Magnetofaba australis IT-1: one gene and its partner. The protein of the gene in region 2 interacts with the protein of the main gene of each other region in a pairwise test. Links are inferred from orthologs where the notes say so. Each region holds a gene or a part of one and is shown on either strand. Other genes may lie near its edges. The genes, in order: ligA and leuS.

What was found.
Region 1: the proteins of leuS (region 2) and ligA interact in binary tests that used the Escherichia coli proteins (3 or more experiments, as listed by UniProt). The link is inferred for Magnetofaba australis IT-1 from one-to-one orthologs.

The regions. Positions count from the first base shown.
Region 1 is NZ_LVJN01000016.1:41,541-56,968, reverse strand. Bases 4,028-7,119 are described here. They hold ligA (NAD-dependent DNA ligase LigA), read right to left. Parts: upstream 6,720-7,119; coding sequence 4,335-6,719; downstream 4,028-4,334. Other genes in these bases: MAIT1_RS05365 (hypothetical protein), read left to right, coding at 7,115-7,119. In the rest of the region: MAIT1_RS05380 (MORN repeat-containing protein), read left to right, coding at 1-323; MAIT1_RS05375 (response regulator), read left to right, coding at 490-3,261; more of MAIT1_RS05365, read left to right, coding at 7,120-8,188; MAIT1_RS05360 (hypothetical protein), read left to right, coding at 8,188-8,886; MAIT1_RS05355 (formyltransferase family protein), read left to right, coding at 8,883-9,725; alaS (alanine--tRNA ligase), read right to left, coding at 10,240-12,876; MAIT1_RS05345 (regulatory protein RecX), read right to left, coding at 12,972-13,421; MAIT1_RS05340 (PIN domain-containing protein), read right to left, coding at 13,433-13,834; MAIT1_RS05335 (AbrB/MazE/SpoVT family DNA-binding domain-containing protein), read right to left, coding at 13,831-14,079; flagellar biosynthesis protein FlhB, read right to left, coding at 14,142-15,260; flagellar biosynthetic protein FliR, read right to left, coding at 15,339-15,428. UniProt on the Escherichia coli protein: DNA ligase that catalyzes the formation of phosphodiester linkages between 5'-phosphoryl and 3'-hydroxyl groups in double-stranded DNA using NAD as a coenzyme and as the energy source for the reaction.
Region 2 is NZ_LVJN01000021.1:160,765-176,248, reverse strand. What follows is about bases 7,766-10,913. They hold leuS (leucine--tRNA ligase), read left to right. Parts: upstream 7,766-8,129; coding sequence 8,130-10,697; downstream 10,698-10,913. Other genes in these bases: MAIT1_RS19535 (FAD-dependent oxidoreductase), read right to left, coding at 7,766-7,782. Also shown: MAIT1_RS19560 (pentapeptide repeat-containing protein), read left to right, coding at 1-2,324; MAIT1_RS19555 (YkgJ family cysteine cluster protein), read left to right, coding at 2,435-3,112; MAIT1_RS19550 (DUF2834 domain-containing protein), read right to left, coding at 3,116-3,436; MAIT1_RS19545 (CoB--CoM heterodisulfide reductase iron-sulfur subunit B family protein), read right to left, coding at 3,907-4,800; MAIT1_RS19540 (succinate dehydrogenase/fumarate reductase iron-sulfur subunit), read right to left, coding at 5,074-6,063; more of MAIT1_RS19535, read right to left, coding at 6,091-7,765; LPS assembly lipoprotein LptE, read left to right, coding at 11,095-11,628; MAIT1_RS19520 (bacteriohemerythrin), read left to right, coding at 12,008-14,794; holA (DNA polymerase III subunit delta), read left to right, coding at 14,820-15,484.

The DNA of each region.
Region 1 (15,428 bases), on a different replicon or contig from region 2:
ACAAGGGACGCAAACATGGTCAGGGGCTGTTCATCTGGCGCGATGGGCGGCGTTATGAAGGGGAGTGGCGCAACGGGCGCATGAATGGCGTCGGCGTGATGTCTTTTCCCTTAGGCAGTCGCTATGTAGGTCAGTTTGTTAACGATAAAAAGCAGGGCAGCGGCGTCTATCACTGGGCCAATGGCGGCGTTTATGAGGGAGAGTTTCACAATAATCTGCGCCATGGATTGGGCGTTTATGTCTCACCAGAGGGCAAACGCTTTGCAGGCATATGGCGTGATGACGCCTGGGTGGGGCGTCAATCCGAGCGTTTGGTAAAATGATTGACCATGCAGTGATGCAACGGTTTTGTTTTGCTGAATAAGCGCTTATAATCTGCGTAAATAGGATGTGATTGAAACCCACAATTTTGTTAATTAATTGTTAATATTTTTTGGTGTTCGCGTATTTACGCGAACGTCAATCTAGTCCTATGGAGAGCGCCCATCCATGAGCAGCGGCCTCAATCACGAAGCGGAAGAGCCGTTTGACGACTCCATTCGCGTGCTGCTGGTGGATGACCAGGAGAGCACGGCGGTGGGGTTGCGCCGTATGATCGGCGGTCTGGTGGGGCTGCAGATTGAGTACTGCGCCGACCCGCTGCAAGCGGTTGCGCGCATTCAGGCGTTTCAGCCCACGGTCATTCTGCTGGATATTCAGATGGCCCGGCAGGACGGCATCACCCTGCTGATCAAACTGCGCGGCCAGCAGCGCACATCGCACATTCCCATCATCATGCTGTCGGTGGAGGACAATCCCGACACCAAGGCGCAGGCGTTCGCCATGGGCGCCAACGACTATCTGGTCAAACTCCCCGCCTCCAGCGAACTGCTGGCGCGTCTGCAACACCACTCCAACGCCTATATCAACTACTGCCGCCATGAGCGCAGTCAGGCCAAGTTGAGCGCCCAGAGCGCGCAGATTCGCGCCATTGTGGACTCGGCTTTGGACGCTATCGTGTTGTTGGATGAAGAGGGCGGGATTCAACGCGCCAATCCCGCCGCCGCCACGCTGTTTGAACTCTCCCTGAGTCAGTTGCAGGAGATGTCGTTTGCGCAACTGGTGACGCTGCCCGGCGTGGAGTCGGATCACTTCTCCGACCGTATTCAATCCCTGATCAGCCGTCACAACGAGTGCTTGGGCATTCGCGCCAATGGCTCGTTTACACTGGAGGCCTCTATCTCCCCCATGCGCTTGATAGGGCGCAACCACTATGCGGCGCACCTGCGCGACATCACGCTGCGCAAAAGCCAGGAGGCGCAGATTCTCGCCTTCAATCGCACCCTGGAGGATCAAGTCAGAACACGCACCCAGGAGTTGCAGACTATCAACACGCGTTTGGAGTATGAGATCGAAGCGCGGCGCGCGGCGCAACAGCAGGAGCATCGCGCGCTGGAAGCGCAGAATCTGGTCAATCAGTTATTGCATATCGGTCTGACCACCGATCCCCTGAGTGAACGACTCGACGCCATTCTACAAGCGATTATCAACTCCAGCTGCTTGCCCAAGCCCAATGGCGGCGCGGTGTTTATTTTGGATTCTGTGGCGCAGGATCTGAAATTAATGGCCCACCATGGGTTGTCGGAATCGGCCATTGCTCAGTGCGCCAACGTGCCGTCGGATCAGTGCGCCAGCGCTTATCCGGAACGCTCTGCTTCGGGCCAAGTGGAGTTGATGACCTGTGAGATCTCCTGCCTGCAATATGCTTTTGAACAACACAATGTGCCTGTAGAGGGGATGAAATGTATTGCGCTGCTCTCCGGGCGGCGCAATCTGGGCGTTCTGGTGCTGTTTCTGGATCCACGGCAGAAGGCGTTGGATGAGTCGCATCAACTGCTGCTCGATAGCCTGTCGCGTACGTTGGCGATTCTAATTGATCGCGATCGTGTGGAGGTCATGGAGCGGGACAAATTAAGTGCTGAGGCAGCCAACCACGCCAAGAGCGCTTTCCTGGCCACCATGAGCCATGAGATTCGCACCCCCATCAACACGGTTCTGGGCCTGTCGGAACTGCTGTTGGAGACACGGGTGGATGAGGAGCAGTACGACTACCTGCAAACGTTGCATCGCGCGGGCGAAACGTTGCTGGCGGTGATCAACGACATTCTGGATCTCTCTAAAATCGAAGCGGGACAGCTTCATCTGGAGAACACCGTATTCAACCCACGTCATGTGCTGGCGCGTACGCTGGACCTGTTCTTGATGAAAGCGCGCGAAAAGGGCGTGGCGTTGACGCTGAATGTGGATGAGCGCGTGCCTATGCGGGTGTTGGGCGACTCCAACCGTCTGCGTCAGGTGGTGATGAATCTGGTCAGCAACGCCATCAAGTTCACTCAGGAGGGCAATATTTCAGTGGAGGCGCGTCCGCATCCGGATATTGCCGACCATATTCTGTTCAGCGTACAAGACACCGGCATTGGCATCGCCTCGGATAAACAGCAATCGATATTCGAGCCGTTTGTGCAGGCCGAATCCGCCACTACCCGCCGGTTTGGCGGCACCGGGCTGGGTCTATCCATCTGTCGGCAGTTGATTGAAAAGATGTCCGGCGAAATTCATCTGTCCAGCAACCCGGATGAGGGCAGTCGCTTCCTGTTCCATCTGTTACTGCCTGCTGTGTCGGAATCAGTGGATGAGAGCGAACAGAACGCGCAAGCGTTGGCTGATGCAAAAACCGACCAGGAGCGGCGCCAGGATTCCGATCGCCGCAGCAGTGATCGCCGCTGTGGACTGGACCGACGCGCTGAGTTGGAGCGCCGTAGCGGTGATCGGCGCTCGTTGGATCGTCGGCGTTTGCGGCGTCACAAACCGGATGAAGACGCGCCGATTCTCAATGCCGATAGTCGTGAGATTCGTCTACTGCTGGTGGATGACACCGAAGATAACCGCACGTTGATCCGCGCTTTCCTGAAGAATGTTCCCTTGCAATTGTCAGAGGCGGTAAACGGCCAGGAAGCGTTTGAGCAGTTTCAGCAAAACGAGTTTGATCTGGTGTTCATGGACGTGCAGATGCCCATCATGGATGGCCACGCCGCCACCCGCGCCATTCGCGCTTGGGAGCATGAACAGAAGCGTGCCCCCACCCCCATTGTGGCGTTTACCGCCTTTGCCATGCAGAATGATGTCAATCAGGCTCTGGATGCCGGTTGCAACATGCATTTGACCAAACCCATCAGCAAAAACAGACTGTTGGAGGTTGTCAAAGAGTTGACTAGCAATTAGTTCAACGCGTTCACTATTCCCATTCCTGTGCTGACACAGCGTTTTTTTCAAACAATCCCTGCAAAAACTTCTTCAGTCCCTTCCCTGTTATTCCGAAAAATATCTCAAGGCGATCGAATCATTGGTCTCTGAGCAAGAAATTTCGCTTTTTTCGCTCAAGTCAAACCACGCCATTGCCGATACGTTTTGTGAGCGCAATGGAATGGATGGAAATCCCAAATGACTTGGGTCCCATGGAATGGGGGAATGGCTCATGTATCCGTATACCTATCCTGGCATGCTGAGCATCCTGGATCAGCCCAAACGCGGGTCTGATCACACTTCGTCTGACGCGGTTCAGCCCATCTCTTCTCGCGGCCTGAATCAGACGTCTGGGCGAACCTCTCCGGGTTCTTCCCAATCCTCCGATTTCGATTCCATCTTGCAGCAGTGTTTGCGTCGACAGCGTTCCGGCTGATTGCTTGACTGTCTCTTTCGTTGTCGAGTTTTTATGCATAACCTTCTGATAATCTTCAGGAGAGAATAAGAATTCACGGCGGTTCCTGTGTGCCTCAGACACTCAGTAACACGCCAAGCGCATCAAAAAGATGCGTTGATACCGTTTCCCTTTTCCCTTCACTTGGCGGGAGGATCCACCGACGCACTTTCTCATGTCGGCCCTCCCCATTTTTTTATCTATTTGTATGACTTTTATTGTTTTGCTGGATGCGTTGGAAGAGGAAAGATATTGAGGGCTGCGCCCCAAACCCCGCCAGGAAATTATAGTAAGTCAAACCGAGAATCGGACATGCTTGGTTTTTGGATAATGGAAGATATCGAGGGCTCCGCCCTCGAGCTCCCAACTTCCACACCGTGATTCGGGCCATCCATGGCCCTCACCCTTCGGGCTCGCTATGCGAGTCCGATTCGGCAGTCCTGCCGAATCGTGGGCGCTGTCCACACCCGCTGGGGCCGCAGGCCCCAGACCCCGCCGCCGACCAGTCGGCGGCCAATAGTTAGCGCAAGCTCAATCTGCGTCACGCAAACATTGGCTGTTCTGTGCGGTTTTGGGTTCTCGAGAATCTAAAACGATTTCACGCCATACGCGCTTTTACATCGTCAGGGATGCGCCCGGCCAGCAACTCCGCCAGTCCCGATTCATCCAGCACCGGCACGCCCAGATCCAGCGCCTTGGTCAATTTGGAGCCCGCTTCCGCCCCCGCCACCACACAGCCGGTCTTTTTGGAGACGCTCCCCGCCGCCTTGGCCCCCAGCGCAACCAACCGATCCTTGGCTTCATCCCGCGTCATGCTCTCCAAGCTTCCCGTTAGCACCACCGTCAATCCCGTCAACGGCGTCCCCTGCGCGTCCGCTTCATCGCCCGTTTGGGCGTTTTGAGCAGGCGCCGTTTGCCAAGGCGCCTGAATGGCGGCGACGCCCAACGCATCCAGTTGAGTCAAAATCTCGCGATTGTGCGCCTCGGCGAAAAAATCCAGAATGCGATGCGCCACAATGGGGCCGACATCCTCAATGGCTAACAATTGCGCCTCATCTGCGGCCATGAGGGCGTTGAGATCGGCAAAGTGGCTGGTTAGCGCCCGCGCGGTGGCCTCTCCCACTTCGCGAATGCCCAGGGCAAACAGCAGCCGACGCGGCTCGGCGTTGCGACTGACATCAATGGCGGCCAGTAGATTTTCCACCGATTTGGCCCCCAGACCATCGAGCCGCTCCAGTTCATCGCGCCGCTCATGTAGACGGTAGATATCGGCGATGGAGCGGATAAAGCCCAGGTCGAGAAACTTCTCCACCCACTTGCCGCCCAGTCCGTCGATATCCATGGCGCGACGGGCCACGAAGTGCTTCACCGCCTCGCGCACCTGCGCCGGGCAACTGAGCCCGCCCACACAGCGCAGCGCCTTTTGCGTCCCGGCCTCATCGAACGCCACATGGGAGCCGCATTCGGGACAGGCGGTAGGCGGCTCGAACGGCGCGTTGCGCGGCGCATCATCGGTTTGCGGCATCACCTGCACCACTTCGGGGATCACATCGCCGGCCCGACGCACGCTCACCCGGTCGCCAATGCGCACATCTTTTTGCGCCAGCAGGCTGAAATTGTGCAGCGTGGCGTTGGTGACGGTGACCCCCGCCACCTGCACCGGCTGCAGACGCGCCACTGGGGTCAACACACCGGTGCGCCCCACCTGGATGTCGATGCCGCGTACGGTGGTGATCTCCTCATGGGCCGGGTACTTCCAAGCGATGGCCCAGCGCGGCGCGCGGGCGACAAAGCCCAAGCGCTGCCGGTCCTGTAAGCGATCCGCTTTGAGCACCGCGCCGTCGATCTCATAGGGCAGGCTATCGCGTTTGGCGCCCAGCTGCTCAAAGTAGGCGATGCACCCATCCGCGCCGCGCACGGTGTGAATCTCCGGGCAGACCGGCAGGCCCCATTGACGCAATTTGTTGAGAATTTCCGTATAGGAGTCCGGTAGCGCGCCGTCGGTGACCTGTCCCAAACCATGGCAGAAGAGGCGCAGACGTCGACTGGCGGTGATTTTGGGGTCCAACTGCCGCAAGGAACCCGCGGCGGCGTTGCGCGGATTGGCGAACAACTTCTCCCCCGCCGCTTCTGCTTGTTGATTGATGCGGCGGAAATTCTTCAGGGTCATGAACACCTCGCCGCGCACCTCCAGCAGCGGTGGCCAATCCTCCCCTTTGAGGCGCAATGGCGCATCGTGAATGGTGCGCGCATGGGCGGTGACATCCTCCCCTTCGCGTCCATCGCCTCGCGTAGCGGCTTGAACCAATTCGCCATTGCGATAGAGCAGGGAGATGGCCAGACCATCCAGTTTGGGTTCAGCCACATAGGTGAGAGTTTGCGGTACGGCTTCGAGCAAGGTTTGACGCAAGCGGCGCAGAATCTCCGGCTCTTTGCGTCCGGCGCTGAGCAGCTCGGCGTTGCTCGGCGGCGATGGCGCGTCAGTCAGGTGTGTGGGCAACGCGGTCATGGCCAGTTGCAGCGCTTGCTTGGCCAGTGCGCTCAGACTCATGGGGTCCTTGCCCAGGGAGTCCAGCGTAGTCAGCCCGCGTTCGCTTTTGAAGTTTTCGGCGATTTCCGCCACCACCGACTCCACCAACCCTTCGCGGGCGCGGCGGTCGAACTCCCGCAGCTCCTCATTGCTGAAGGCGTTATCCAGCGACAGCATGGGCACAACGTGTTGCACCTTGGCGAATCCATCCAGCGGCGCGCCGCCCACCCGTTGGGTGGGAGAATCGGCGGTTTTTAGCTCGGGATGCTCCTGCTCCAACGCCTGCAGCTCGCGAAACAGGCGATCATATTCGCTGTCGGGAACCTTGGGTTGATCCATCACATAGTAGTGATGGGCGTAGTCGGTGAGCAGGCGACGCAGTTCGGCGGCGCGTTGAGTCGTAGCGGCGTTGGGCATGGGGATTTTTCGGATTGGCGTGAAACGACGTTTCATTTCTGCACATTTTATGGGGAATCACCCGCTAAGGTCCATTCTTCGTCTGTGATGAAATTGCGCAATGGGTATTGGATGCATCACCGAAATTGCGATGGGTTGGCATGAAACCCGCTATCCTTGGGCAAGCGGAATTCGTGAGTCAAAACTAAAACTGCACAGAACGGCCAATGTTTGTGTGACACTGGTTGGTCTTGCGCTGACTATTGGCCGCCGACTGGTCGGCGGCGGGGTCTGGGGGCTGCGCCCCCAGCGGGGTGTGGGGCGGAGCCCCACGGTGTGGGTTTTGATCTTGGGAGCTCGAGGGCGAAGCCCTCGATATCTTCCAACACCCTTGTATTCACTTTTGAATGCTAGCGACTATTTTCACAGAAATTCAGCCAGGAGAGGGCGACGTGAGCAACGCCCAACCAAGGGTTACGTTTACTCCGCTGCCAGGACGCAGCTTTCTGCATCATCGCGACGCCAAGGGCGGCCTGTGGGCCACGCGCGGGCGTGAGATTTTGTATGGCGACGGCAAACAGTGGCGGCGTCATGGGCGCTTCCCTTTCTGCTCGCCGCGCGACTGGGCCAGTTGGTTCCGTCTGGGACAGCGGGTGTTGCGCGGCGACAAGTGCAATCTCTTCCTCACCAGTCAGGGGCGTCTGCTGGGCATTCGTGGCGGCTGGGTCTTTGCGTTGCCGGATCCTGATGCTGGGCACAAACACTCCTTGCGGCCCCTGTTCGCCATTCAGGGCGACTGCGTGCTGCATGGCGGAATCCATGAAGCGTCGGATGGTTGGATCTACTTTGGCGAGTACTTTCGCAACGCCGAGCGCGGGCCTGTGCGCATCTGGCGCATTGCGCCGGATCTGAGCCAATGGGAGATCGCGCATGAATTCGCCCCCGGACAGGCGCGTCATGTGCACGGCGTGTATGGCGATCCATTTGACCCCAGCGCCATCTGGGCGGCGGTGGGGGATGAAGATGGCGAGTGTTATCTCTACTGCACCCGGGATCGTTTTGCTCACGTCGATCAGTTTGGCGACGGCACACAGCTCTATCGCGCCGTGCGGCTCTTTTTTACGCCGAAGCATATCTGTTGGCTGACCGATAGCAATTTGGCGCAGAACTACGCATGCCGCCTATCGCGACAGGATGGTGTGTTGGAGGTGGGTCAGAAGGTCGATAACTCCTGCTGGTATGGCGCCACCTTGAGCGATGGTCTGATGGTCGCCTTCACCACGGTGGAGGAGGGCCCGGGCATTTTGAGCAATGAGAGTCAGGTGTTGACCAGTCGCGATGGTTTCCATTGGCAAGAGGCGTATCGTTTTACCAAGGATCGCTGGCGTCCCATGAGTTTGTTTAAGTTTGGCGTCATCTCCTGCGCCGAAGGGCCCATGCCGCCGGGTGAACTCTATATCAGCGGCGAAGCGTTGCAGGGCTTGGAGGGACGCAGCGGCATTCTGCGCTGGGAGGAGTCGGCTTAATGGCGCATAGCGTGGAGCAGAAGAGCGTCGCTTTGTGGCGGCGTGGGGTGGCGTGGGTATTGGATCGCGCCGCCGATGCGTTGCAGCAGGAGATCACCCCGGATCAGCGGCAAGAGCTGTTTGCGCGCTGCATTGCGCTGTGTCACAGCGTGGGCGTGGAGACGCTGGACACTGATGAGCGTCACGCCTTGATGGTGGCGTGGACGTGGGGGCATCAGGCCGGATGGGTGGATGCGTCCTGTTCCATATCCATCGCGCCGAGCGATTCAGCGTCGCAAACAAGCGTATTGCAAAGTTGGATGAAAGCGTTACCCAATGACGCTATCGTCACGCCGAAAACCGGCGCGGCGCCGGAACTGGCGCGCTTTCTTCCCCTCTGGGTGAATCATGCCGATGCGCGCTTGGCTGCGCAGATGGAGCGTCTATTGCGGCATATTGAGATTCGGCGTCAGGATTGTCTGGCCGATGGCGCGGGTCGGTCCATGCCGTGGCCGCAGCGCGCGCGTATTGCCGCCGCATTGGCGGAGTATGCTCGCAGGCAACTGGATTGGCGCTTTGTGAATGGCGCGTTGAAATTGACCGATTGGGATTTCCCCCGCTCCCTTCCCCGCCGTTACCGTCCCGGACTGGCCGCCATGGCGTGGGCCATCGCCGCCCAGGAGCAAGCCGTTCAACATCTGTGGGAGCAAGCGCAATGAGCGCCCCCTCTTCCGCTCCTTTGCGCGTGGCGATCCTGGCGCCCATGGATGGCAGTATCTATGCGCGCATGTTGCTGCATCAACTCCAGGACGAAGCCAACATCACCCCCTGCGCCATCGCCATTCGCACCCCATGGACCTGGAAGCGCATGCGCAGCGAGTTGCGTCGTGACGGCGCGCGTCTGCTGCGCAAGGTCAAACGCAAGATGGTGTTTGGCCATCGCGGCGAAACCTTGGTGTCCAATGGCGTGGAGACCCTCACCGCACTGGCCCGCACGCGCGGGCTGGAGGGTGTGGGACTCTCTCAACTGGCGCAGGTCGCTCAGGTTCCCGTCGCCACCTTTGCCGATCACAATGACCCCGATTGCCTTGGCTTCCTGCAACAGGCGCAGCCGGATGTCATCGCCTTTACCGGCGGTGGATTGATCCGCAAGAAGTTGCTCTCTTTAGCGCCTCATGGAGTGCTCAATGCGCATATGGGCATTCTGCCCCAGTGGCGCGGCATGGATGTGGTGGAGTGGCCGGTCCTTTCGACTCCACAACCCTTTGGCGCCGATCTGGGCATCACGCTGCATCGCATGGATTCCGGCGTGGATACCGGCCCGATTCTGCTGCGTCGGGTGTGCCAGGTGTTGCCGGAGGATGATTTCGCCCTCATCCGCCGCCGTCTGGAGCGCATGATGTGGGAGTGCATGCTTGACGCGCTGCGGGGATTGCGCGATGGCGCATTAACCCCCGAACCACAACTTCAAGAGCAGGGACGGCAGTACTATGTGATGCATCCGCGCATTGAAGAGTTAGCCAATCGGCGTTTGGCTGATTGGTTGGAGACACTTTGAGTCAATCGGGTTGAAGATGAAAGATATCGAGGGCTTCGCCCTCGAGCTCCCAACTTCCACACCTTGGGGCGCCGCCCCAAACCCCGCTGGGGCCACAGGCCCCAGACCCCGCCGCCGACCAGTCGGCGGCCAATATAGTCGCTAGCATTCAATAGTGAACATTTGGGCGCTGAAAGATATCGAGGGCTATGCCCTCGAGCTCCCAAGGTCAACATCCAAACCGTGGGCTCCGCCCACACCCGCTTAAGGGTCACAGACCCTTAAGAATCCCGACAAATTTCCGTTGGAAATTTGTCCCATAGTCAGCGCAAGTTCAGCCTGCGTCACGCAAACATTGAGCGATTTGGATGTGTGTCATTCTGGATTCAAGCGACTATAGTTAGCGCAAGCTCCACCGACGTCACGCAAACATTTTGGTCGTTTTGTGCAATCCTGGGTTTCGCTTGCCGAAACGTAAATCGGCCATCTCCCTAGGAAGATGACCGATTGGATTCCGCACTTATCAAATTTCAGTTTAGCCGAGCTGTTCCCCCAACCAACCGGGAACCGCCTTCAGCAGCGCCGCAATCCCCGCCGGATCGCTGCCGCCGCCCTGAGCCATGTCGGGACGTCCGCCGCCCTTGCCGCCCACGTGGGGCGCGGCGAACTTCATCAGATCGCCCGCTTTGACTTTGCCGGTCAGATCCTTGGTCACCCCGGCGATGAGGGCCACTTTGTCCTCCCCCGCCTGCGCCAGCAGAATCACCCCGGAACCCAGTTGATCGCGCAGACGGTCCAGCAGATCGCGCATCGCTTTGGACTCCACGCCCTCAATCTGCGTGGCCAGCAGTTTGACGCCGCCCACCTCTACGGCTTTGGCCAGCAGATCGCCCACCATGTCGCCCGCTTTGGCCGCCTGCATCTTCTCCAGCTCTTTTTCCAGCTCCTTCTGCTTGGTCAGCAGCTTTTCGATGCTCTCAGCCAGAGCGTCCGGGCGGGTTTTGAGCAGTTGCGCGGCGCTCATCAGCGCCTCTTTCTCATTGCGGAAGGTCTCCCGCGCCACCGGCCCGCACACGCCTTCAATACGGCGCACACCAGCCGCCACGGCGCTTTCGCTGGCGATGCGGAACACCCCCATGTCGCCGGAGCGGCCCACGTGGGTGCCACCGCACAGCTCCAATGAGTCGCCAATGCGCACCACCCGCACCTCATCGCCATACTTCTCGCCAAACAGCGCCATGGCCCCGGCGGCCACTGCCTCATCGGGGGTCATCACCGTGGTCTCTTGGGCGGCGTTGGCGCTGATGGCGGCGTTGACGCGATCTTCAATCTCATTCAACTCCGCAGGCGTCACCGCCTGGAAGTGGGAGAAGTCCAGACGCATGCGGCCATCGCTTACATGGGAGCCTGCCTGCTTCACATGCTCGCCCAACACCTGACGCAGCGCATGGTGCAGCAGGTGGGTGGCCGAGTGGTGCAGACGGATCAGATGACGGCGCACGGTGTTGACGTTGAACTCCGCCGCTTCGCCCACTTTGATGGCGCCTTTGGCCACATGGCCATGGTGCACGATGAGGTTGGGCAGCGGTTTTTGTGTATCCGTGACAATGAAGCGCGCGCCATCGGCGGTTTCGATCACGCCGGAGTCGCCTACCTGACCGCCCGACTCGCCATAGAACGGCGTCTGGTTGGCGATAAGCGAGCCCTTGTCGCCCTCGGCCAGGGACTCCGCCAACGCGCCCTCTTTGACCAGCGCCGCCACTGCGCCGCTGGCGCTTTCGGTCACATAGCCGAGGAATTCGCTGCCGCCCACCTTCTCCTGAACTTCGTGATAGATGGCCCCAACGCTCTCTTCGCCCGAGCCGGCCCAGGCGGCGCGGGCGCGCTTACGCTGTTCGGCCATATGGGCGTTGAAGCCCTCTTCATCCACGCCGATGTTGCGGTCGCGCAGAATGTCGGCGGTCAGGTCCAGTGGGAAGCCATAGGTGTCATACAGGGTGAACAGGGTCTGCCCATCCAGCACGTCGCCCGCTTTGAGACCGGCGGCGTTCTCCTCCAGAATCTTCAGACCGGCGCTTAAGGTTTTGGCGAAGCGCTTCTCTTCGGTTTCGATGATCAGGGCGATGGCGTTGCGCTGTTCGGCCAGCTCCGTATAGACGTCGCCCATGTGCGCGGCCAGCACCTCCACCAGTTGATGCATGAAGGGCTGTTCAATACCCAGCAGTTTGCCGTGGCGCATGGCGCGACGCATGATGCGCCGCAGCACGTAACCGCGCCCTTCGTTGGAGGGCAGCACGCCGTCGGCGATGAGGAAGCAGGCGGCGCGGATGTGGTCGGCGATCACCCGCAGGGAGACGCGCTGCTCATCGGAGCAGCTGACATAATCCACTCCGGCGATGGAGCCCGCCGCCCGCAGCAGCGGTTGGAACAGATCGGTGTCATAGTTGTTCTGCTTGCCTTGCATCACCGAGGCGATGCGTTCCAGACCGGCGCCGGTGTCGATGCTGGGTTTGGGCAGCGGATTGAGATTGCCGTCGCTATCGCGATCATACTGCATGAAGACCAGGTTCCAGATCTCCACAAAGCGGTCGCCATCCTCATCCTCCGAGCCGGGAGGACCGCCCGCCACGCTGGGGCCGTAGTCGTAGAAGATCTCCGAGCAGGGACCACAGGGACCGGTATCGCCCATGGACCAGAAGTTGTCGTTGGTGGGGATGCGGATCACCTTCTCCGGCGGCAGACCGACGTCCTGGGTCCAGATGTCGAAGGCTTCGTCATCTTCGCTGTAGACGGTGACCAAGAGACGCGCCGGATCCAGCTTCAGCTCTTCGGTGACGAAGCTCCAGGCAAAGGGAATCGCCTCTTTCTTGAAGTAGTCGCCAAAGGAGAAGTTGCCCAGCATCTCAAAGAAGGTGTGGTGACGCGCGGTGCGGCCCACATTCTCCAGGTCGTTGTGCTTACCCCCGGCGCGCACACACTTTTGCGAGGTGACCGCGCGGGTGTAGGGGCGCTTCTCTTCGCCGAGGAACACGCTTTTGAACTGCACCATGCCGGCGTTGGTGAACATCAGCGTGGGGTCGTTGCGTGGAATCAACCCGGAAGAGCGCTCATGGGTGTGTCCATGCTTCTGAAAATATTGAATAAACCGTTTGCGAATCTCATTGCCGGTCATGACTGCCTCATACGCTTGACAAGGGCGCGCCGCGCACAGGTCACGGGCTGGATCGTTCAAAAACGGGGAAGTATACCACAAGGAAGCGGGCGGCGTCAGAGCCCTAAAACGCTACGAATGGTCTCACTGTCAAATCCGCGCCGCAGGAGGAAATCATAGCGTCGTTTGATCTCCCGCCGATCTGTCGTGGATGCTTCGCCAAAGCGTTTGATCAGCGCCTGCAGCGCCTGTTCCCGGGGATCGTTCTCCGGACGCTCCAGCGCCTCATCCAGAGCCAGGTCGATGACGCCGTCGGCCACCCCTTTGGCGCGCAACTCCTGACGAATGCGCTGGGCGCCTTGGCCGCGTCCCAGGCGGCTTTTGACCATCATCGCCGCATAGCGGGCGTCATCCTGATAGCCCAACTCCTGACAACGCGCCAAGGCGGATTCCGCATCCTGGTGGGAAGCGCCGTTTTGCTTTAAACGACTCACCAACTCGCGGGCGCCGTAGTCGCGTCGCGTAAGCCAGCGCAACGCCTGATCATAGACCTCTGCGGCGTCCATATCCTGCTGTTTCAGCTGAGAAGGTGAAAGAATGGATTGTGCTTGGCCGCGTGTTTGTCCAGCGTGATGGTGTGACGGCATCCCGCCTGTTGATTGCTCAGAGCGATCAGACAATCCGGCAGATCCAGCGTATTCTCTCGAGCTTGAACCAAAGCAGCGCGCAGTAGGTCGATCCGCTCTACATCAAAATAGGCGGCGTTGGCGATGCGTTCGATGGTGTCGAGAATATCCCCATGGGAAATTTCATAGGCGGATCTGAGCACCCAGACCAGCTCACAAATCACAATCAGGGTGATGCGTCCCGGCGTTTGTGGCGTGCAGTGTTGTTGAATGTATTGCGTCGCCTGCTGCGCCTGTGTTGGTTCGTCCCAAGTGAGGAATCGAACCAGAACGTTGGTGTCCAGACCAATCATCGCGCCTGTTTTTTTGCCTCTGTGGCGATGGCGGCATCCATCTGTTCCAGTGTTACCGGCGCGCGTTTGGGTTGGTGCAGAATACCCGCCAATTCCGTGATATCCGCATTTAGGGGCGTGAGAATCACCGCGCCATCCGTTGTGAGTTGGAAAGAGACCTTATCGCCTGGATGCAGGTGAAAATGGTCCCGCACCGCCTTAGGCAGGGTGATCTGTCCTTTACTGGTGAGCGTTGCGGTGGGCATGGCGCGACTCCTGGGTTGACCCTTGATTCCTTACTCACAGTAAGGTGATCAGAAGAGGAGAATCAAGCGGTTTCCCGATGCACAGCGTTGCGATGCAGCACCCGCTGCGCCATCTGTTCGCTGCGTCCGCGCAGGTTGTAGACATAGGCCAGCACTTCGGCCACCGCCTTGAACAGTTGCGGCGGAATCGCCTGCTCCACCTCCACGTCGCGATAGAGGGTGCGCGCCAGCGGTGGGTTCTCCACCCGGGGAATGTTGTTCTCTTCGGCGATTTCGCGAATGCGCAGCGCAATATGGCCCTTGCCCTTGGCGATGAGCATGGGCGCGCTCATCTCGCCGGGCGTATAGCGCAGTGCAATGGCGTAGTGGGTCGGGTTGGTGATCACCACATCGGCCTTGGGCACCTCCTGCATCATGCGGCTCTGGGCCAATTCGCGCTGAATCTGCCGGATGCGCCCTTTGAGCAGCGGATCACCCTCCATCTGCTTCATCTCATCTTTGACCTCCTGCTTGGTCATGCGCATGCCTTTGATGTGTTCGTACTTCTGATAGATGAAGTCGAAAATCGCCATCAGAATGAACGCCACCGTCACCCGCCACATCACGGCGAAGGAGTCGGAGACCAGGGTGGAGAGCATCTCCGCAATGGTGGTGTCGGCCAATCCCATAATCTGTTCGGTGTTGTTCTTCACCCCCAGATAGACGGCGATGCCGACGATGATGATTTTGAAGACGGATTTGATCGCCTCCACCACCGAACGCATGGAGAACAGACGCTTGACCCCTTGAATGGGGTTGAGTTTGGAGAGCTTGGGCTGAATCGGCTCGAAGGTGAACAGCCAGCCGTGTTGAATCAGCGCGGAAAGGACCGCCATCACCACAAATACGCCAAAGAAGGGCGCCAGATCCACCAACATGGCGATGAGCAGCTCGCGCAGCAGGACGATCATGCCCGGTTGGGTCAGATCGCCTTGAATCTGCCCCGAGAGCAGAAACATCATCTTCTCTTGCAGGGAGAGCCAGAGATTGGAGCCCTGCAACCAGAACAGCGCCATGGCGGCGAACATCAGCACCGCTGTAGCCACCTCACGGGAGGTCACCACCTGGCCTTTTTGTCGTGCGTCGGCCAGACGTTTGCCTGTGGGTTCTTCTGTCTTCTGGTCCTTATCTTCGTCCGCCATGGCCAGCGCTCCCGTTGGGATTCGGCGTCTGTGCGTCGATATCCATTAAGCTGGTTGGAAGGATTGATCGGTTTGAATTTACCGGAGGTTCACCACGCTAAACGCCAGATTGGCGAACGCCTCCATCTCTCGCACCATCACCTGACTGAAGATCGCCAACGTCAGGCC
Region 2 (15,484 bases):
ATCGTCTCTATCCGCTGGCGTTCGCCCTGTGGCGAGCGCGTTCATCGGTAAAAAGCTCGCTGGTTCGGGCTTTTCTCAATCTCTACGTCTGGCTCACCACCTTCATCCTGCCGCCGCTCATCATTCTCTGGGCGCAGGCGCGGTTTATTCCCTATCACGACCATCTGATCACCAACGTGCAGCGTGGCGCGTTGTTTGTGGATTTACTTCTCTGCTGGGCTTTCGCCATTAAAATCCTCAGTCCCGATGGGAGATTCAGGGAATTCGGGATTTGGATGTGGAGTCAGAAAATCACGTTATTGATCACATTGACGCCGTTTTTACTCTCCATCGGAGGATACTTGATTTTGAGTCATGGGCCGCAAGCGTATCACGCTGACGCTGACGCTGAGGCTATTAAAGGATTCGGATTCCTGGCGGTTCCTTTGATGGTTGCCATATTTGCCGGGTTTTTCCGTGAGTCTCTTGTCTATCGTCTCGCCCTGTTTGCTTGGATGGCTCCCCTCAGCGCCGCCTGTTGGCTGCTTTCTTCACAGGTGTTCACCATCCCTCATGTGTGCAGCAATAATCCGGAACTCTATACAGACCAGGAGCGCCCATTCTGCAATATTTGCACAGACGGGGAGAGAAGCGACAATCGTGACACAGTCGCTTACGCCAAAGGCTACCCTGCTTGGATGAAGTGGTTGGTGGCGGAAGGGCGGTTACCGCGCTATCTCATCGTGCGCAATGAAACCCTGGTCAAACAGGCCCCCAGTGAAGAGCAGATTGCTGCCTATTTGGCGCAAGGGGAGCAGAGTGAAGCCGGGCATAAAAAAGCGGTGCAGAGCGCCTGGGTTGAGCAAGCCAAGGGGTTGGACCTTAAGGGGCGGGATCTTACCTTTGCCGACTTCACTGGCTCAAAACTTTTAAAAGCTCAATTCAATTTGCCTATCGAGCGCTTGAAAAACAACGGAAATAATAGCTTGCAAGAAAGTATATTTAACCTCAAAAATTCTGCCAATTTATCTTTTGCAAGATTAGTTGATACAGATTTAACACAGGCAAACTTATCATATGTTACATTAGATCATTCAAAAATTATGCGATCAATAATGGTTAAGGCATATATGAGTCACTCGACAGTATCAGCTATTATAAATTCTGATTTTACAGGAGCAGACCTATCATTCACGAAGTTAAACAGGGTGAATATATATGGGTCAAAATTCATTGGGGCAAAGTTATCAAATATTAAATGGCATAGCCCACGTATTAACTCATCAAATTTTAGTGGATCAGATTTTTCTCGGTCGGAAATATTCGGTGGGTATATTTCAAGCAGTGATTTTTTCGGGGCATATTTTCAAGGAGCAAAGATTCTTGCTGCTTTTTTTGCTGAGTCAAATTTTAGTGGATCAAATTTTGGGCTGAAGAAGAATGATGAAATTTTTGTCCGGTGGCGAAATCAGCACTTTGAAGAAATGGAGAATCTAAACAGTGACCTAGAAGGATCTGAATTTTACAATTCAGATTTATCAGGTGTAGTTGCAAACATAGCAGGTATTCAAATGGTTGACTTTCGTAGTTCTGATATATCTGGCTCATTCTTCGAAAACTCATGGTTATTCGAAAGTAATTTTGTAGATGCAAAACTGAATAGCAGCTCATTTAGATATTCATATTTGAAAGATAAGCAGGTATCATTTGGTGAACTTGGAAGTACACATGAAAGTATATGGGAGTATATAAATAAATTAAATAATCTTAAAGTTACAGTTGGTTTTTCAAACTGGTTTACTTATTTTCTCCACAACATCGGAAGGGCTGGTAGACTCGGAAAAATAAGAAGCAAAAAATACGAAAATATGATAGAGAATTATATTAATATATTGGATAGAATGGGGATAGAGTTGGTGCTGTCAGAGGGTGATTTTGACGGTAACTTGATAAAAAAACACGGTAGGAAACATGACTGGGTATTTGTTTCAGATAAAATGCTCGTAGAATTTAAATCTCAGAGTAGAATGGGGAAGAATATAACTTCAGACGAATCACAGTATGATAAGCATATTGATAATATTAGCCAGTTTTGGAGGGTTAGATTCTTCTGTGACAAGAACCCATATATTGTGTTTGGTATATCATTGAACTCATCTGTAAATCCACGTTTGGCGCGTGCATTCTTGGAGCGTGACTGTCAAAACCGTCCCCAGGCCACAGACTTCGCTACGCCAGAGTTGTGGGAGACATTCCAAGAGCGGGTGAAAGAGCTGGAGAAAATCGTCAAAGAGGACGACGCTAAGAAGGCCAAGCAGAAACAAGCGGCAGAGGCGAAGCAGTAACCGTTCATCCACCAAACAGGATAGCGCTGAAGAGCCCGCCCGGCTGCGCCGATAGGAGATCTATACGCCCAGCAGCGCCGCAAGGCCGCCAACCTGCCCCAGGACGCCCCATGCCCCAGTCGCCCAAACAGCCCAAAGCCCGCCGCATCATGCGGCCCGCGGACGCCCATGCGGCGCAGATCGACGCCGAACTCAACCAGATGCTCAAGCCCGACTCCGCCGTGGAGGCCAATCGCCTCTGTCTGGCGTGTGGCCTGTGCTGCAACGGCTCCATCTTCAGCCGCGTGGGCATCGAAAAACGTGAAGTGGAGGCCATCGCCGCCATTGTCCCCGTATGGGAGCAGGAGAGCGGCGATGTGGCCTTTTCACAACCCTGCCCAGCTTGGACCGAAGGCAAGTGCGGCCTCTACGCCGTGCGCCCGGGACGCTGCGCCAGCTACATCTGCAAGTTACAGGGATTGGTGATGAATGGCGCGGTGAGCGGCGCAGCGGGAGAGAAAATCGTCGATGCGGCGGTCAAGCAAGCGGCGGCATTGCGCGACCGCGTGGCCGCTTATACCGGCAAGGAGCCGCAAGCGTTGAATCTGCGGCAGTTCCACAAGGAGTTCCACCCCAAGGCCATGAAAAAGGCCAAGAGCGGCGAGTTGACCCTGATGGAGCAGACGTTGGTGCGCGAGTGCTATCTGTTTCTCAAGCTGCAGGATCGCTACTTCTCCGAAACCAGCCTGATCAAGCAGTACGCCTTCATCCTGCAGCAGATCGACTATTTCGCCAATGGCGAAGGGTAGGCGTTACGCGACCCCTTTGGCCATGTGATCATGGCGCAGCAGCAGGAACAGCGGCAGGCCCAGCGAGAGACCCACACAGCATGTGCCCAAAATTGGTAGCCACACCCGGGGCAGGCCGATGCGGCGCGCCTCCACGATCATGAAGGGAATCAGCGCCACTGCGGTGATCAGCACGTCGGCCCAGGCGAACAGAGAGAGTTGGCTGCCCATCACCTCGGCGTAGAGGGCGGGCAGATCCAGTCCATGATCCGATAGCCAAAGGAAAAATTGGCTTAGTGGGATGAGCGTTCCGGCAATGCAGACGGCAATATAGAGAGTGCGCATCGGGATTCTCCAAAATTATTCAATAAGTTGTTTTTCAGAATCAAAATGTTTCGGCCTGCGCTGACGTCGGCGCGGATCGCTGGCATCCGTTCAGTCGGTTTTTCAAACTGGTTTGCGCAAAAATTTCGTCGCTTCCGACGCAAACACTTTTACTTTGTATAGGTTGGCGGGTTCTACTGCATTCGCTCCTGTCGGCTGCGCCGACAGATCGCTCACTGCCGTTTCCCCGACGGCCTCCTTGCAGGCTTCTGGTTTCTCGCTTCTCTTTGGGCTTTTGCTGGCTCGGCGATTGTTCAGTGGGGAAACGGCCAAAGACAACGGCAAAAGCCACGGCAAACCGTGGGGCGCTGCCCCACACCCCGCTGGGGTCGCGGACCCCAGACCCCGCCTGCGGCCAGCCGCAGGCCCCTTACACAGCGCTAGGACGCCCAGCGTCACGCAGACACTGGGCGCCCCGTGCCGGTTGCTGATTACAGTACGCCGCGCTCCACCAGCGCCGCCCTTGGGCTCACATGCAGCCGGTTCAGGCCCAGCTTCTTGTCGCTGATGCCCATGGCGCAGCCCAACAGTTGCGCAAAGTTCATCTCCGGCAAGCCCACCTCCCGGCCCACCGTCTTCTCCGCAATGCCCTGATACGCGCCCATGGCCATGTCGCACAGCGTGCATGGGGTGATCATCACCTCCGCGCGCGCGCCCTTGGCGCTCTCCAGATTCTTCATCACCATGCCGCGCATCTCATCGGCATCCGACAACATGATGTGGAAGCCGCAGCACTTGTCACGGCCATCGTAGCTCACCGGCTCGCCGCCCATGGCTTCGATCAAACGGTCCAGATGGTCCGCCTTCTCGCCCGCCTTCTCAGTGGCGAAAATCTCCGATGGCCGCAGATTGTGGCAGCCGTAGAACGGCGCCACCTTCATGCCGTTGAGCGGTTTGGAAATCTTATTCTTCACCTGCTCCAGGCCCACCTCTTCGGTCAGCACCCAGGCCAGATGACGCACCTCAATGGAGGCCTCATAGGCTCGCACGCCGCCCTGTTTGAGCACGTTATTGATCTCGTCGAGCAGATCCGGCTCGTTCTTGAAGCGGTAGTTGGCGTGGGAGAGGGTCTGCGTGCAGGTGTTGCAGATGGTCAGAATGTCGCGCCCGGCGGCTTCCGCCTCGCTGAGAATGCGCGCGGCCACTGACAGCGAAAACGCCGGTTTGCTCTCGCGCAGACTCACCGCGCCGCAGCAGGTGGCTTTGGGCATGGCGTGCAGGGTGATGTCCAGGCGTTCGCACACGGCGCGGGCGGCCCAATCGGCCTCCTTTTGCACCTGTTTGGCGGCGCACCCGGGGAAATAGCTATAAGCCTTCTCGGCCATGGGGCTCTCCTTGAATATCAATGTCCGGCAAGAAGCGGAACATTGGAAAGGTCGTTCTCTCAAGGTTGAATACCGTTACGATGTGACGGTATTCAACCAAACTTGAAACAAGCGCGGAGTAAAACTAACGAGGGTCCAGGGAAATCATTTCCCTGGCGGGTCGAGGGCGGCGCCCTCGTGGGTCCAGGGCAAAGCCCTGGCCGGGTCTGGGCCGGAGGCCCAGCCTCTTTCATCTTCCCCCAAACAACCCGCTAATCCCTCGTGACGCCCACCTTACCCGGCGTCGCTCACAATCGCTTTGGTCTCCACGTCGACCGGGTTCTTCTCCAGGTGCTCATAGATCTTCTTGAGCTCCTCCACATCCTGGGCCTTGTGGGGGAAGGGCGAGGGGATCTTGCCCTTCTTCATCAAGTGCAGCGCATCGCCCATGGCGCCGATGGTCCCGGCGATGCCCACGGAGCGTTGCAGGAGGGTGAACTCGTTGAGATCGCCCACGGTCTGGATATCGCCGTGGAACGCCTGCGCATGGCGGGCGCCGACGCTGTCCAGATAGCCCTTGTCCATGGCGCGGGTGCGCAGCTTGACAATGGCCTCCATGGGCTTCACGTCTTTAGGGCAGACCTCCACGCACATGGTGCAGCGCGAGCAGGACCACACGCCGCCCTCCATCTCCGAGAGAGTCCCCAGACGTCCGGTCTTCTGCCCCTCGCGGGGGTCGGAGACGAAGCGGAACGCTTTGGCCAACGCCGCGGGGCCGAGGAATTTGTCGCTCACCTCGGCCACGGTGCAGTCGGAGTAGCAGCAGCCGCACATGATGCACTGGGTGACGTGGTTGACCTGATCGAAGGAATCCGCGCCGATCTGCAGGGCGGTCTCCGCGCCCTCCTCCAGATAGGGGGTGATGGCGTGGACTTTTTTGAAGAACTTGCCGATGTTGACGGCCAGATCCTTGAGCACCGGCTGGTTGCCCATGGGCGCCAGGGTGACCACGTTGTTCTCATCGGCCACATCGCCGATGTGGGTCTTGCAGGCCAGGCGGGTCTTGCCGCTGATCTTCATGGCGCAGGAGCCGCAGATGGCCGAGCGGCACGACTGCCGATAGGTCACCGAACCGTCGTGTTCGCACTTGACCACTTCCAACAGGTCGAGGATGCGGGTCAGCGGTTTGGCGGGGAGTTCAAAGTCGTCCCAGCGGGTGGCCAGAGAGCCGTCCGCTTGCGGGGTGTTGCGCTGAATGCGCAGGGTATAGGTGATTTCGCTCATGCTGTTGTCTCCTCCCGACCCGGCGCGTTAGTAGACGCGCTCTTTGGGCGTATAGGCCTCTTTGCCCACGGTGCGCACCCCCTCGTAGTCGAGACGAATAGTCCCGGAGGGAGCGTCCCAGAACGCCAGGGTGTGCTTGCGCCACTCGGCGTCGTCGCGTTTGGGGTAGTCGTTGCGGCTGTGGGCGCCGCGCGACTCGGTGCGGTTGAGCGCGCCTTTGCTGATGCACTCGGCGATATCCATCAGGTGACGCAGCTCAATGGCGCGCACCAGATCGATATTGAACACCCGCGACTTGTCGTCCACGTGGATCTTGTCGTAGCGGGCGCGCAGTTCGGGCAGCATCTCCACCACCTTCTTGAGGTTCTCCTCTTCGCGATAGACGCCCACATAGAGGTTCATGGCGGTGGCCATCTCTTCGCGCAGTTTGGCGTGGTTCTCGCCGGTGTCGGGGCGCGCCAGAATCTCGTTGATGTTCTCCTCCACCTCGGTGATGGCCGATTGGGGGAACTCCTTTTGCGTCATTTTGGCGATGGCCTCGCCGCAGGCGCGGCCAGTGACCTTGCCGAAGACGATGGTGTCCAGCAGGGAGTTGCCGCCGAGGCGGTTGGCCCCGTGCACGGAGAGGCACGCCGCTTCTCCCGCCACATAGAGGCCGGGGACGGGGGTGAAGCCCAGTTTGTCGGCGCGGATGCCACCCATGCAGTAGTGTACGGTGGGGCGCACGGGGATCGGTTCGTCGATGGCGTCGATCCCCTCCAGATCCAGCGCCAGTTGGCGGATCTGCGGCAGACGCTCGAGGATCTTATCGCGGCCCAGGTGGCGCAGGTCGAGGAAGATGGCGCCCTCATCGCCGCGCCCCTCCAGAATCTCCATCTGTTCGGCGCGCGCCACCACGTCGCGGGAGGCCAGCTCCAGCTTGTTGGGGGCGTATTTGGACATGAAGCGCTCGCCATCCTTGTTGATCAGATAGCCGCCTTCGCCGCGCGCTCCTTCGGTCACCAGCACGCCGCTGCCGCGCAGGCCGGTGGGGTGGAACTGCACGAACTCCATATCCGCCAACGGCGCCCCGGCGCGCAGCGCCAGGCCCATGCCGTCGCCGGTGCAGATGGTGGCGTTGGTGCTGGATTGATAAACGCGGCCAAAGCCGCCGGTGGCCAGCAGCACGCCCTTGCCCTGCAGGCCGAACACCTCGCCGGATTTCATGTCCAGCGCCACAATGCCGCTCACCTCGCCGTTGGCGTCGGTGGCGATCTTCTGCACGCTACACTCTTCGTAGACCTCCACCCCCGCTTTGACCAGACGCTCCCACAGGGTGTGCAGCAGCACTTGGCCGGTGCGGTCGGCGGCGTAGCAGGTGCGGTCGAAGCTGGCGGCGCCGAACGGACGCTGGGCGATCTTGCCCTTCTCCAGACGCGAAAACGGCGTGCCCCAGGCGTCCATCTCCAGCACCACTTTGGGCGCCTCCTGGCACATCAGTTCGATGGCGTCCTCATCGCCGATGAAGTCGGAGCCCTTGACGGTATCGTAGGCGTGGGATTCCCAACTGTCCTCCGGGTCGATGGAGGCGTTGATGCCCCCCTGCGCGGCGCAGGAGTGACTGCGCAACGGGTGCACCTTGGTGACGATGGCCACGTTCACGCCCGCGTCCAATGCCTCGATGGCCGCGCGCATGCCCGCCAGACCCGCGCCGACGATGATCAGATCATGACTCTTCATCTTGCCTCCGCATCCAGCCGCCTACAGAAACCACGCGCCTTTGCAATCCATCAAAAGCCCGCAGCCGATATAAATTTGTGTGAAAATCAAATAGACCACTACAACGCTGTTTGTGTCAAAAAGATTTGCTTTATGGCATAAAGAATTTTTAGGACCAATGCCCCCTATTTTTATATCGAAGCAAAACCGAGCTTATATCGGAGCGGAGCTTAACAGGCCCAAGCAAAGGGGAAATGGCAATCCGGCGCCCGGCGTGGTAAAAAGATGGGCTCCAAATTTGAATTCGGCGCAGCTTTGCACAAGCGCGCCGCGCTTACGGGATTCAGCACCACAACACGAAGAGCGCCATGGACAGCAAGTACAACCCGCAGGCCATTGAGGCCAAGTGGCAAAAGATCTGGGATGAACAGAAGACCTTCCGCGCCAGCGAGACCGACGGCAGGGATCCCTTCTATCTGCTGGTGATGTTCCCCTATCCGTCGGGGCGCATCCACATGGGCCACGTGCGCAACTACGCGCTGGGCGACGTCATTGCGCGCTATCAGCGCATGCGCGGCAAAAACGTGCTGCACCCCATGGGTTGGGACGCCTTCGGCATGCCCGCCGAGAACGCCGCCGCCGCCAATAACGTGCACCCCAAGGATTGGACCTATCAGAACATCGCCCACATGCGCGATGAGCTGAAGACCATGGGCCTCTCCTATGATTGGGAGCGCGAGCTGGCCACCTGCGACCAGGACTACGCCCACGCTGAGCAGGCGCTGTTCCTCAAGCTGTATGAGAAGGGGCTGGTGTATCGCAAAAAATCGGTGGTGAACTGGGACCCGGTGGACCACACGGTGCTGGCCAACGAACAGGTGATCGACGGCTGCGGCTGGCGCAGCGGCGCGCCGGTGGAGCGCAAGGAGCTGTCGCAGTGGTTCTTCCGCATCACCGACTACGCCGACGAGTTGTTGGCGGATCTGGACAAGCTGGGCGGCTGGCCGGAGACGGTGCGCGCCATGCAGGCCAACTGGATCGGCAAGAGCCACGGGGTGGAGTTCGCCTTCCAGCTGGAGGGGTATGACGATACCCTGCCGGTCTACACCACCCGTCCCGACACCCTGATGGGAGTCACCTTCTGCTCCATCGCCGCCGAGCATCCGCTGGCCAAGGCGCTGGCGGCAACCAATCCTGACGCCGCCGCCTTCATCAAGGAGTGCCAGGCCGCCGGCACCAGCGAAGAGGCGTTGGAGACCCAGGAGAAGAGGGGCTTCGACACCGGCATCAAAGCGATCCACCCGGTCACCGGCGAGAAGGTCCCGGTGTTCATCGCCAACTTCGTGCTGATGGCCTACGGCACCGGCGCGGTGATGGCGGTTCCGGCCCACGATCAGCGCGACTTCGAATTCGCCAAAAAGTACGCCATCCCCATCAAGGTCGTGATTCAACCCGAAGGGGAGGCGCTGGACGCCGCCGCCCTCGCCGAGGCCTACACCGGACCGGGAACCCTGGTCAACTCCGGCCAGTTCGACGGCTTGGACAACGAAACCGCCAAGCAGAAGGTGGCCGAGTACTTCGAGCAGCGCTGCATCGGCAAGGCGACGGTGAACTTCCGTCTGCGCGACTGGGGCGTCTCCCGGCAACGCTACTGGGGCAACCCCATCCCCATGGTCCATTGCGACGCCTGCGGCGTGGTTCCGCTGCCCCCCGAGCAGTTGCCCGCCGCGCTGCCGCCGGATGTGAGTTTCGATCAGCCGGGCAACCCGCTGGAGCGCCACCCCACCTGGAAGCACATCGACTGCCCCAAGTGTGGCCAACCCGCCCGCCGCGAGACCGACACCATGGACACCTTCATGGAGTCCAGCTGGTACTTCCTGCGCTACTGTAGCCCCGACATGGGCGCCGAACCGCTGGATCTGAAGCGGGTCAACCACTGGATGCCGGTGGATCAGTACGTCGGCGGCATCGAACACGCGGTGCTGCACCTGCTCTATTCGCGCTTCTTCCACAAGGCGCTGCGCGATGTCGGTCTGGTGGAGTGCGACGAGCCCTTCACCCGCCTGCTGACCCAAGGCATGGTGCGCAAGGACACCCACAAGTGTCCCGCCCACGGCTGGCGCTATCCGCGCGAGGTGAAGCAGGATGATGAATTCCTGCGCTGCGTGGAGTGCGATAGCGAGATCATCGTCGGGCGCAACGAGAAGATGTCCAAGTCCAAGCACAATGTGGTGGACCCTAAGGAGTTGCTCGACGGCTACGGCGCCGACACCGCGCGTCTGTTCATGCTGTTCGCCGCGCCGCCGGATCGCGATCTGGAGTGGAGCGACTCCGGGGTGGACGGCGCCTGGCGCTTCCTCAACCGGGTGTGGCGTCTGGTTCATGCTTTGATGCAAGTTGCGCCCGGGGCCAAACCGGCTAGCGCCACCCCCGCCGACGCCGATCTGAAGGCGTTGCGCGGGCAGGTCCATGCGACCATCGCCAAAGTGACTGACGACTTCGAACGGCAGTCGTTCAACACCGGCATCGCCGCCATCATGGAGCTGGTCAACGCCATCAAGATCGGCGATGCGCCGCTGGCTGGCGAGGCCGCCGGGGTGATGCGCGAGGCGGTGGAGACGGTGGTGAAGCTGCTGAGCCCGTATGCGCCGCACATCGCCGAGGAGTTGTGGCGGGAGCTGGGCTATGCGGATGATCTGTGCAACCATGCTTGGCCGGAAGCCGACGCTGAGGCGTTGGTGAAGGACGTCATCACCATCATCCTGCAGGTCAACGGCAAGTTGCGCGACCGTTTGGAGGTGGCCCCGGACATCGCCAAGGATGAGCTGGAAAAACTGGCCCTGGCCAATGACAAGGCGGCGGCGCACATTGAGGGCAAGACGGTGCGCAAAGTGGTGGTGGTGCCGGGTCGTTTGGTGAACATCGTGGCCAATTAATCGGCCCGCGCTAAAGTAAAAGTGTGTGCGTGACTCACTGCGAGCTAGCGCTGAGTAATGGGCCGTCGGCTGGCCGACGGCGGGGTCTGGGGGCCGCGCCCCCAGCGGGGTTTGGGGCGGCGCCCCAAGGTTTAGGGGAGCTCGAGGGCTCCGCCCTCGATATCTTATCGTTTTCAAGGTTGTTCGCTCTGTAGCGCCGAATGTGTGCGTGACACAGGGCGAGCTAGCGCTGAGTAATGGGCCGTCGGCTGGCCGACGGTGGGGTCTGGGGGCCGCGCCCCCAGCGGGGTTTGGGGCGGCGCCCCAAGGTTTAGGGGAGCTCGAGGGCGCAGCCCTCGATATCTTAATCTTCCCCTCAATGTTTTCACTTTTCGATAATTAAGCCTGGAGAGCTCCTGTGGCTTTGAGCAAACGCCTGTTCCTCGTGCTTCTGACCCTGCCGCTGGCGGGTTGCTTCGGCTACCACTTTCCGGGTTCGCCGTCGGCGCGTCTGCCGGAGGATCTGCAAGGGGCGGTGGCGCGCATCGCCGGGCCGGGGGCGACGGCGCACCCGCGTTTGGCGCGCCAGCTTCAAGAGCGCATCATCAACCGGCTGGGGCTGCCGTGGAGCCGTTCGGACGGCAATAATCTGATTCTCACCATCCACATGGAGCCGCTACAGCGGGATCTGCGTTTGGAGAACCAGGCGGGGCGGGCCGACCACTATCGGGTCACCGCCAGCGCCCATGCGGCGCTGGCGCAGCCGGGCGCGGCGCCGAGCAAGACGTGGCCCTCGGTGCGAGGCTCGGCCACCTATTATGAACTCAATGTGGCCACCGCCAACCAAGTGGCGCGGGAGCAGGCGGAGAACGAGGCCATGGACCAGTTGGCTGACGCTCTGGTGGCGATGCTCTCCACCCGTTTGAACGCCTCGGAGCCCGCCACGCCGTAATCAGGCGCGGGGGAATCCTGCAAATCACCATCTGGTTATGTAGATTATTTCGTCAGGAAATGGTCTTGGATATGATCAGGGATATATTGAATTTACACGATTTTCCGCAAAATTAAGCTCTCTGTGTCCGCATTGAGGCGGAGCGCTTTGCTGCAGTTGCAAAACTTCTACACCTCCCTCCTGTATTTCCGGTTCAAATCCTGGCCCTGTTCATGCTAAGCTATGTGGCTATTAGCACAGCCGAGGTTCGTTGCGTAACAGTTGAGAATAGAAGCGATTCTTTTTCTTGTTTTGCGCAGAAGCGCGTTGTGGGCGAAAAACGCTCCCACAGCGGCTCGTCTTGATTTGACCACTCGTTTGATGTCAACAGGTGACCGGTATGCCCAATCTGCAAATGGCGCACAAAATTCTACTTGGATTTCTCGCGCCCGCCCTGATTCTGGTGATCATGGGTGTGTGGAGCCATTTCGTCAGCTCCGGGGTGGCGGAAAAGACCCACACCGTGCGCGATGTGAGCTTCCGTCTGGCGCTGCTGGCTGCAGAGACCAAAACCAACGTGGTGCAGGTGCAGCAGTGGCTGACGGATATCTCCGCCACCCGCGGCGCCGAAGGGTTTGATGACGGCTATGGCGAGGCGGAGAACTACGCCAAGTTGACGCTGAAAAATCTGGACGAATTCAAGCACACCTTTGGGCAGATGGGGAAAAACGCCCAGATTGCCGAGGTGGAGAAGATTCGCCTGGCGTTCCTGCCGTGGTACGAAGCGGGCAAGGCCATGGCGCAAGCCTATATCGACGGCGGCCCCGCCGAAGGCAACGTGCAGATGGGCTCGTTTGACGAACAGGCCGAACGACTGCAAGCGGTGCTGGAGCCGTTTTTGGCCGCGCAGATGAAAAGCGCCGATGGGCTGCTGACGGAAGTGGCCGACGATGTGGACAGTTTCAACCATGTGCTGATCTCCATTTCGATCTTCGCGGTGATCCTGGTGGTGATTCTGGCGCTGTTCATCTCCCGCCGTTTGAGTCAGCCCATCAACATTATCGTGGATATCATCAAATCCATGGCCGATGGCGATCTGACCACGCGTTCGCATCTGGCGGACCGCGCCGATGAGATCGGCAATATGTCCTACAACGTCAATCGTCTGGCGGAGAATCTGGCGGGCAACATCCGCACCATCAACCTGCAGGCGGCCAATATCAGCGCGTTCGTGGGCGAGATCGTCACTCTGCGCACCGGCTTGGGCGAGAACAATCGCTCGCTCACCGCCATCGCCGCGCAAGTCTACGACGAGAACCAGACCCTGACCGGGCAGATTACCGAGATTCGCGGCAACGTCAGTCAGGCGGTGCAGAACCTCGACGAACTCTTTGCCGCGTTCCAGGACGTCAGCGCCGGGGTCTCCACCATTGCTGGCGGCGCCGAAGAGGCCAACGCCAATGTCAGCGCCATGGCGCAATCGGCGCAGAACATGTTGGGCGATGTGGGCGATGTGAACACCCGCATGGGGCAGATGAACGGCGCCGCGCAACTGGTCTCCTCCTCCGCACGCGAAGTGCAACAGTCCCTGCAGGGGGTGCGTCAACGCTGTCAGGCCGCCGCCGCCGAGTCGCAACAGGCCAATGGTTTGGCGCGTAGCGCCGCCGATGTGATGACCCGTCTGTCGGACTCGGCGCGGGAGATCGACAAGGTGGTGGAGATCATCAACGACATCGCCGAGCAGACCAACATGCTGGCCCTGAACGCCTCCATTGAAGCCGCCGGGGCCGGTGAGGCGGGCAAAGGCTTCGCCGTGGTGGCCAACGAAGTCAAAGGGCTGGCCTCGCAGACCGCCGAAGCCACCCGCACCATCTGGCGGCAGATCGACGAAATCCGCTCCCTGGTGGGCAGCGCTGAAGAGAACACCCGTGAAATTCGCGGCGCGGTGGGCCGCATCGCCAGCGCCAACGAAGAGATCAATCAGGCGGTGGACGAACAGGGCCACGCCACCGATGAGATCGTCTCCTCGTCCACCTCGCTGACCAGCAGCTCCGAACAGGTGCTCGGCAGCATGGTGTCGTTGCAGTCCGCCGCCGAAGAGGTGGCCCGCGCCGCCGACGAGGCGGCCAAGGGCGCCCACGAGATCGCCACCTCCACCGAACGCATCGCCGCCTCCAATACCCAGATGGAGAGCAAGGCCAAAGAGGCGGTGGACGCCACCAACGCCATTCAGCGCGTGGTGGAGGAGACCAATCAGGTGGCCGAACGGGTGCGCGGTCGGGTGGAGGAGACCCAGAGCGTGGTTACCGCCATGCGCGGCTCGGTGCAGATGTTCAACGCCTTGAGTCTGGTGGCCACCGAGGTGAGCGACGCTCTGTATGCGGCGCAGTCGCGCATCGACGTGGGCAAAGAGCCCTATGATGTGCGCAAGATCAAGAGCACCGTGCTGGCGATGATGGCGCAGGTGAACAAGGCGGTGACGCTGATGAATCCCGCCATGGCCTCACGGGTGGCCGATCCCAACTGCTGTTCGCTGGCCAAGTGGCTCACCGAAGAGGCGCCCGAAGAGATGCGCGCCCTGCCGCTGTTCCAGAAGATGCTGGAGACCGCCGGACAGTTCCGCAAGACCGCCGCCGAGATCGTGCAGATGATCCACTCCGGCGATCAGGCCGCCATCGAATCGGCCATGCGCTTCTTCCAGGAGCTGCGCTCCACCTTCTTTGACCAGCTCGACCAGCTCTACATCGGCCGCACCCAGGACAAACACGCCCTGGCGCCGGCCATGCGCTGGCGCGATAGCCTATCGGTGGGCGTGGCGCAGATGGACGTGGATCACAAGCAGTTGGTGGAGATCATCAACGAACTGCACGCCACCCTGGAGCATAAACTGGGGCAGTCGGTGATTCGTGAACTGCTGGAGAAGCTGGTCAACTACACCGCCACCCACTTCAAGCGCGAAGAGCGCCTGATGGAGGAGCACAACTATCCGCAACTGGATAGTCAGAAAGCGTCCCATGTGAAATTTATCGCCTATGTGCAGGAGCAGTTGGGCGTGCTGGACAAAGGCGGCGTGGATGAGAGCCAGTTGCTGCACCTGTTCAAGTTTCTACAGGATTGGCTGGTCAAGCATATCCAGCATGAGGATATGGAGTACAAACCCTTCTTTGCCGACCTGGGCGTGAACTGATTCGCCGCCGCAGGAACCGCGCGCCATGAAGCTCAAAGAGCAGGAGCTGGCCGGACGCCTGAAGAAAGGCGAAACGCCGTGCGTGGTGTTGCTGTTTGGGGCGGAGCAGGGGCGCATTGCGCGTCAGGCCCAGGCGCTCTCCCTGTGGGCGCTGGGCGGCGACGCCGACGCTGATTTCGACGCCGAGAGCTTTCAAGCGGGGGAGCTTAAGGATGACGACGCCATCTCCCGCTTCTCCTCCAGCCTGCGCGCGCTGCCGTTTCTGGCGCCGCGCCGGTTGGTGCGTCTGAAAGAGGCGCACACCCTGCCCGCCGCTGCGCGCGAAGAGCTCAAACTCTATTTAAAAGATCCCGCCGACAGCACCCTGCTGCTGATCACCGCCGGCGAACTCGAAGCCAAGAACGCGGTGCGCAAAACCGTGGAGGGGATGGACGCCGGATGGGCGGCGCCGTTCTATCCATTGGAGGGGGCGGCGTTTACCCAGTGGATCGAACAGACTCTGCGCGCCAGCGGCTTCGCGCCGGAGCGCGACGCCCTGGAGCTGCTCACCGAACTGCTCACTGGCGACACCCGCGCCGCCGAACCGGAGTTGGAGAAGCTCAAGAACTATGTGGGCGAGCCGGGTCCGGTGCTTGTGAGCGATGTGGCGGCGGTGGTGAGCAACGCCTCACTGCACAGCGGGTTTGAACT